DNA from 2 places in the Nonomuraea antimicrobica genome. Region 1 is predicted to be linked to the other one. Evidence: riboswitches for the same ligand, from Rfam matches in the RefSeq annotation. Region 1 holds a riboswitch; the other holds the start of a gene.
The links. A riboswitch is a leader RNA that binds a small molecule or an ion and turns the genes downstream of it on or off. The one in region 1 is predicted to bind glycine.
Positions count from the first base shown of each region.

Region 2: another riboswitch for glycine. It lies ahead of gcvP (aminomethyl-transferring glycine dehydrogenase); the one in region 1 lies ahead of gcvT (glycine cleavage system aminomethyltransferase GcvT).

Region 1 is NZ_BAAAZP010000103.1:60,218-64,094, reverse strand. Features, by position in the region: gene ABD844_RS29890 (L-serine ammonia-lyase) at 1-354, opposite strand, end outside; gene gcvH (glycine cleavage system protein GcvH) at 413-802, opposite strand; gene gcvT (glycine cleavage system aminomethyltransferase GcvT) at 799-1,884, opposite strand; glycine riboswitch at 1,927-2,011, opposite strand; glycine riboswitch at 2,016-2,113, opposite strand; gene ABD844_RS29875 (gamma-glutamyl-gamma-aminobutyrate hydrolase family protein) at 2,196-2,891, opposite strand; gene ABD844_RS29870 (3-oxoacyl-ACP reductase) at 2,903-3,667, opposite strand; gene ABD844_RS29865 (aldehyde dehydrogenase family protein) at 3,696-3,877, opposite strand, start outside.
Region 2 is NZ_BAAAZP010000144.1:40,476-44,352, reverse strand. Features, by position in the region: gene gcvP (aminomethyl-transferring glycine dehydrogenase) at 1-2,306, opposite strand, end outside; glycine riboswitch at 2,489-2,587, opposite strand; gene ABD844_RS35785 (MerR family transcriptional regulator) at 3,002-3,622, opposite strand; gene ABD844_RS35780 (bifunctional nuclease family protein) at 3,770-3,877, opposite strand, start outside.

The sequences.
Region 1 (3,877 bases):
CTTGCGTTCGAAGACGAGGTGCTCGCCGACGACGAAGGGGATCTCGTGCGTGCCGTAGAGCTTGACGGTGCCCGACTCGCGCATGGCGGCGACGCGGGCGTCCACGGTGTCGACGTCCACCAGCTCGGGCTTCTCGCCGGACAGGCCGAGCAGCACGGCCTTGTCGCTGCCGTGGCCCTTGCCGGTCAGGCCGAGTGAGCCGTACAGGATGGCCTCGACGTGCGCCACCCGGTCGAGCAGGCCGTCGTGGTGCAGTCCGCGGGCGAACTTGTGCGCGGCGGCCATCGGGCCGCCCGTGTGGGAGCTGGACGGGCCGATGCCGATCTTGAAGAGGTCGAAGACGCTGATCGCCATTGATGGGCGCCTTTCAGGCAGGGCCGGGGCCCGGATCACGGGCCCCGGCGCAAAAGGGTCAGGAGCCGTCCGAGGTGAAGGCGGCGTACTCCTCGGGCGTGAGCAGGTCGCCGGGGTCGCCCTCCACGCGTACCCTGAACATCCAGCCGTCGCCGTACGGGTCGCTGTTGGCCAGGCTGGGATCGTCAACTACGGCCTGGTTGACCTCGACGACCTCGCCGCCGACGGGCGTGTAGATCTCACTCACCGACTTGGTGGACTCCACCTCGCCGACCGAGTCACCCGACTCGACGTTCGAGCCGACGTCGGGGAGCTGCACAAAGACGACGTCACCAAGGGATTCGGCGGCGAAGGCCGTGATGCCGATGGTCACGGTGACGCTGTCCTCGACACCGCGTACCCACTCGTGCTCCTTGGTGTAGCTCAGGTCGTCAGGGATGTTGCTCACTTGTTCCTCCTGTAAAAGGGCAGCTCGACCAGGTCCATAGGCTCTTGGCTGCCCCGGATGTCCACGGCCAGGCCTGATTCGGCGCCGGTGTCGACGTAGGCCATGGCAATGGGCTTCCCCAGGGTCTGGGAAGGCGCACCGCTGGTGACCTCGCCGACGACGACGCCGTCTTTGGTCACCGGGTAGCCGTGGCGCGGCACCCGGCGGCCCCGCGCGACCAGGCCGACGAGCCGGCGCCGTGGCCGGTCGTCCTTGACCGCCTCCAGCGCCGCCCTGCCGACGAAGTCGCCGGGCTTGTCGAATTTCACCACTCTGCCCAGCCCCGCGTCGAACGGGGTGAGCCGCGCGCTCAGCTCGTTGCCGTACAGCGGCATGCCGGCCTCCAGCCGGAGCGTGTCGCGGCTGGACAGGCCCGCCGGCTTGAGCCCGTACGGCTCGCCGGCCGCCACGAGCGCGTGCCAGAGCGGCACCGCGTCCTGGTTGGCGACGAACAGCTCGAACCCGTCCTCGCCGGTGTAGCCGGTGCGGGCGATGAGCGCCTGCCGTCCGTCCACCAGGCCGGGCAGGCCCGCGTAGTACTTGAGGCCGTCGAGGTCGGCGTCGGTGAGCGTGGCGAGGATCTCCTGGGCGCGGGGCCCCTGGACGGCGATCAGCGCGTACTGCTCGGAGCGGTCCTCGACCACCACGTCGTACGCCTTCGCGCGGTTCGTCAGCTCGGTCCCGACCTTCTCGTAGTTCGAGGCGTTCGCCACGACCATGTACTCGTCGTCCCCGAGCCGGTAGACGATGAGGTCGTCGAGCACCCCGCCCCGCTCGTCGACGATCATGGTGTAGCGGGCCCGCCCGGGAGCGAGTGCCGACAGGTGTCCGACCAGGGCGTAGTCGAGCGCCTCGCCGGCCTGCGGCCCGGTCAGGAAGATCTCGCCCATGTGGGAGAGGTCGAACAGCCCGGCCGCCTCGCGGACGGCCCTGTGCTCCGCGGACTCGCTGCCGTAGCGGAGCGGCATGAGCCATCCCGCGAAGTCGGTGAGCGTGGCGCCGAGGCTCTCGTGAACGTCGCGTAGCGGTGTCGGTCTGGACATTTGTCGCACCTCAGGACAGGAGTGGATGCCAGCATCCTCCCCCTCTGTCATCGGTGCCTGAGAGCTTCGCCCGACTTTTGCCGGACTTTCACCTTCGGCGAGGCCGCCAGGGACCTGCTTTCCAGAGACACCGTGGCCGTGCGGTCCTTTGCCTTGAGAGGTTCGCGGGGAGGGCTTGCTCCTTCAGGGGCCCTGACCGGCTGTCAGGGCTCTCTCCCGCACGGTTTCGCCGGTGATGTCCGCCAGCCTAGTGCCGTTACGGGGCTCTTGTCGCGTCGCGCGGCCGCTCGGTGGCTCCGTGCGCGGGACGGTCAGCAGGCCCTGACGAGAGCCTCGAACAGCGCGTGGTCCTCAGCCGCCTCCGGATGCCACTGCACCGCCATCGTGAACGGGCCGGGGGAGCCCGGCTCCACGGCCTCGATCGTGCCGTCGGCGGTGGTGGCCGTGACGGTCAGGCCGGGGGCGAGGCGGTCGACGGCCTGGTGGTGGTAGTGGGGCACGGTCACCGGGTCCGCGCCCAGCGCCTCGGCCAGGCGGGTGCCGGGGACGGGGACGATCGGCAGATCGCCGAATTGGCCGGGGCCCGGGCAGTGGCCGGTGTGCCCGACCACGTCGGGAAGGTGCTGGTGGAGGGTCCCGCCGAGGGCCACGTTGAGCACCTGGAGGCCGCGGCAGATGCCCAGGTAGGGCAGGCCGCCGTCGAGGGCCGTCGCGAGCAGCGAGAATTCGGCCTCATCGCGAAATTTGCGGATATAGCCGGTTTGCTCTTGTGGCTCCGCGCCGTACCTGGCCGGGTCGATGTCGCCGCCGCCGGCCAGGATGAGCCCGTCGAGACCCCGTACGACCGAGGCGGGCTCGCCCGCCGGAGGCAGCAGGACCGGCTGCCCGCCGGCCCGTACGACCTGCTCCACGTACGCGTACGGCAGCAGCGCGGCGGTCGTGTCCCGCCACACCGTGAACGTGGCGGACTCGACGTAACACGTGATGCCGATGACCGGACGCCGCATCGCGACCCCCTCTACAGCGGCGTGACGTAGGCGCCGGAGATGCCGCCGTCCACCAGGAACTCGCTGGCCGTGATGAACGAGGCGTCGTCGCTGGCCAGGAACGCCACCGCGGCCGCGATCTCCGACGCCTCGGCGAAGCGGCCCACCGGCACGTGCACCAGCCGCCGCTGCGCCCGCTCCGGGTCCTTGGCGAACAGTTCGCGCAGCAGCGGCGTGTTCACCGGTCCCGGGCACAGCGCGTTGACCCGGATGCCCTCCCTGGCGAACTGCACGCCCAGCTCCCGCGACATCGCCAGCACCCCGCCCTTGGAGGCGGTGTAGGAAATCTGCGAGGTCGCCGACCCCAGCACGGCCACGAAGGACGCGGTGTTGATGATCGAGCCCTTGCCCTGGCGGCGCATGTACGGGATCACGTGCTTGCAGCACAGGTAGACGCTGGTGAGGTTCACCTCCTGGACGCGGCGCCAGGCGTCGAGCCCGGTCTCCAGGATCGAGTCGTCGTCGGGCGGCGAGATGCCGGCGTTGTTGAAGGCGACGTCCACGCTGCCGTAGGTGTCGTGGGCCGTGCGGTACATGCGGACGACGTCGTCCTCGCTGGTCACGTCGGCGCGTACGAACAGGCCGCCGACCTCGTTCGCGGCCTTGACGCCCGCCTCCTCGTCGATGTCCGCGCAGACGACCTTGGCTCCCTCTTCCGCGAACCTGCGGGCCGTGGCCAGCCCGATCCCGCTGCCCGCGCCGGTGACGACCGCCACCCGATCCTGCAACCGCTGCATGTGCCTCACTCCGTGTCCGACTGGTCGTTCACTCCGTCGAAATGAAAACGTTCTTGGTCTCCGTGAACGCCGCGAGGGCGTCCGGGCCGAGTTCTCTGCCGAGGCCGGACTGCTTGAAGCCGCCGAACGGGGTCCAGTAGCGCACCGAGGAGTGGGAGTTGACCGACAGGGCGCCCGACTCGACGGCCCTGGCCACGCGCAGCGCCCGCC
Region 2 (3,877 bases), on a different contig from region 1:
ATGGCCTGCTCGGTGGCGGCCTTGAGCCCCTCCGCGCCCATCATCCTGACGTACGCCCACGAGATCGGCAGGATGCCCGCCGACCCGTACGGGGCCGCGGAGACGGGGCCGACCGGCGCGTCGTCGTGCAGGGGGTGGCCGGGCAGGTAGGCGGCCAGGTGGCCGCGGACCGCGACGGGCCCGACGCCGGGGCCGCCGCCGCCGTGCGGGATGCAGAAGGTCTTGTGCAGGTTGAGGTGGGACACGTCGGCCCCGAAGTCGCCCGGCCTGGCCAGGCCGACCAGCGCGTTGAGGTTGGCGCCGTCCACGTACACCTGGCCGCCGGCCTCGTGCACCTTGGCGCACACCTCGGTGATGCTCTCCTCGTACACGCCGTGCGTGGACGGGTACGTCACCATGATCGCGGCCAGCGCGGCACGGTGCTTGTCGATCTTGGCGTCGAGGTCGGCCAGGTCCACGTTGCCGTCGTCGTCGCAGGCCACGACCACGACGCGCATGCCGGCCATGACGGCGCTGGCGGCGTTCGTGCCGTGGGCGGAGGACGGGATGAGGCACACGTCGCGTCCCTCGTCGCCGTTGGCGCGGTGGTAGGCGCGGATGGCCAGCAGCCCGGCGAACTCGCCCTGCGAGCCCGCGTTCGGCTGGATGGAGACGGCATCGTAGCCGGTCACCTCGGCCAGCCAGCTCTCCAGCGTGCCGATCAGGTCGCGGTAGCCCTCGGCCTGGTCGGCCGGCGCGTACGGGTGGATGGCCGCGAACTCGGGCCAGGTGATCGGCTCCATCTCGGTGGTCGCGTTCAGCTTCATCGTGCAGGAGCCGAGCGGGATCATCGAACGGTCGAGCGCGATGTCCTTGTCCTGCAGTTTGCGCAGGTAACGCAGCATCGCGGTCTCGGAGCGGTGGCTGTGGAAGACCGGGTGGGTCAGGTACGCGCTCTCGCGCCGCAGCGTGCCGGGCAGCGCGTCGGGGGCGTTCCCCGCGTCGACCTCGCCGCCGCCGATCACCCCGAAGGCGGCCCACACCTTGGCCACCTCGGCGGCGCCGGTCTTCTCGTCGCAGGCGACGGAGACGTGGTCGGCGTCCACCTGCCACAGGTTGACGCCCCGCTCGACGGCGGCGGCGACGACCTCGGCGGCCCGGCCGGGCACGCGGGCCAGCACGGTGTCGAAGAACTCGCCGTGCACGACCTCCACGCCCGCGCCGCGCAGCCCTTCGGCCAGGGCGGTGGCGTGGCGGTGCACGCGGTGGGCGATGCGGCGCAGGCCGTCGGGGCCGTGGTAGACGGCGTACATGCTGGCGATGACGGCCAGCAGGACCTGCGCGGTACAGATGTTGCTGGTGGCCTTCTCGCGGCGGATGTGCTGCTCGCGGGTCTGCAGGGCCAGGCGGTAGGCGGGGTCGCCGTCGGCGTCCACCGACACGCCCACCAGGCGGCCGGGGAGCTGGCGCTGCAGCCCCTCCCGCACGGACATGAACGCCGCGTGCGGCCCGCCGTACCCGAAGGGCACCCCGAACCGCTGCGAGGACCCGATCGCGATGTCGGCGCCCAGCTCGCCGGGGGCGGCCACCAGCGTCAGGGCCAGCAGGTCGGCGGCGGCCACGACGAGCGCCCCGGCCTCATGGGCGGCAGCGGCCACGGCGCGGAAGTCGCGCAGCCGCCCGGACGCGCCCGGGTACTGCACGAGCAGGCCGAAGCACTCGGGCAGGTCCCCGTCGAGCGAGTGCTCCACGAGCCGGATGCCGAGCGGCTCGGCCCTGGTGGCGAGCACGGCCTTGGTCTGGGGCAGCGCGTCGGCGTCCACCACGAACACGTCGCTCTTCGACCGGCCGGCCCGGTGGGCCAGCGTCATGGCCTCGGCCGCGGCCGTGCCCTCGTCCAGCAGGGACGCGCCCGCCACGGGCAGGCCGGTCAGGTCGGAGACGACGGTCTGGAAGTTCAGCAGCGCCTCGAGGCGGCCCTGCGAGATCTCCGGCTGGTACGGGGTGTAGGCGGTGTACCAGCCCGGGTTCTCCAGCAGGTTGCGCCGGATGACGGCGGGCGTCACGGTGTCGTGATAGCCCAGGCCGATCATGGAGGTGAGCACCCGGTTGCGCCCGGCCAGCGCGCGCAGCTCGGCGATGGCCTCGGCCTCGCCGATCGCGGCGGGCAGCCGGAGCCGGTCCTTGGCCCTGATGGCCTCGGGCACGGCCACCGCCACCAGGTCCGCGACGGATTCGAAGCCGACGGCCTCGAGCATGCGCTGCTGCTCGGACTCCGACGGCCCGATGTGCCTGGACGAGAACGGCGGAGCTGACAGATCGGTCATGGGGTGTGCCTCCCGAGGCTTATGGAGACCGGCGCCAGGGCGCGGGCGAGTGCCGGATCTCCCCCTCTGTCAGCGCGGGCCCGCGATGTGCACGGTGCCGCGACCTGAGAGCTTCACCCCGCGGTAGGGCTTGCACCGTCGGTGAGGCACGCCTGGCGGGCGCGCCTGCTTTCCAGAGTTGCCTCGCCCGAGCGGTACAGATGCCTGAGAGATTCCGGGGAGGGTTGCTCCTTCGGCGCCCCGGCGCCCTGGGGGCCCGGGGACTCTCCCGCACGGGGTCGTCAGCCTTGCTGTCCTAGATTACTACGGTAAGCCGCGATTGCCGCTCACCGCACCGCATGCCCCCTTCCGCACGTCGCAAAGTCTTTGCCGTGAGGCGGAGGTCACGGGCACGAAACCCGTCAGGCGCTCCGGAGCGACGGACGCGGCCCGCCTCGGGCGGGCCCTCAAGAGCCGTGGGTCATGGGAGCGCGGTGTGGCGGGTGCGGCCGGGGTGGCGGGAGTTTCGCGGTGGCCGGGCTGCGCCAGGTGTGGCCGGGCTGTGCCCTGTACGGCCGGGCTGTGCCATGTGACGTGGCATGGAGGCCGGTGAGGCGCTCGGCGCCGGTGCGGAAGGCGCCTACGGGGGCGGCGGCGCCCCGGGCGCGAGGCCCCGTCCAGGCGCGGGAGGGGCCGTCGAAGAGGGTCGGAGGCGCCTAGCCGATGCGCCGGGCGCGGCGGCGACGGGCGAGCTCGTCAGCGGGATGGTCGGCCGGGACGGTGTCCTCGACCGCCGCGCGTTCCCCCGGCAGCTCCGCGAGGGAGCCCTCGACCTCGCGCCAGACCCGCCCGAGCGCGATGCCGAACACGCCCTGGCCGCCCTGGAGCAGGTCGATCACCTCGTCGGCCGAGGTGCACTCGTAGACGCTGACGCCGTCGCTCATGAGCGTGATCTGCGCGAGGTCGGCGACCCCGCGGTCACGCAGGTGCTGGACGGCCGTACGGATCTGCTGCAGGGACACCCCGGTGTCGAGCAGCCGCTTGACGACCTTGAGCACCAGGATGTCGCGGAAGCTGTAGAGCCGCTGGGAGCCGGAGCCGTGGGCGGCTCTTATCGTGGGCTCCACCAGGCCCGTGCGCGCCCAGTAGTCGAGCTGCCTGTAGGTGATGCCGGCCGCCGCACAGGCCGTCGGCCCGCGGTAGCCGATGTCGTCCGGCACCGCCGCTGGCTGCTCGTCGAAGAGCAGACCCTGCTCCCCGGCACGCTGCCGCGCGCTCTCGCGCCGCACCGGATCTTCCTGGCCGGCCGTCTTTCCCTCGCCGCTGCTGACCGCCACGCGGACCTCCGGCTTTCTCTCATCCCGCGGCCTGATCTGGGGGTTCGTAAAGGGCGACCACGGGTTTCACTTGCACCGTAGGACCGTGACCATGCTCAGTCAACGATCCGGCTCGGCGCGTCGTGAAGCGTAAATGCACTGAAATACCTACCCCGCCCTGCCGAAGTCTTCGGGAGTGATCGTGTCAAGGAACTCCCTGAACTTCTCCACCTCGTCCTCCTGGTCGTCGGGGATGATCACCCCGGCCTCCTGGAC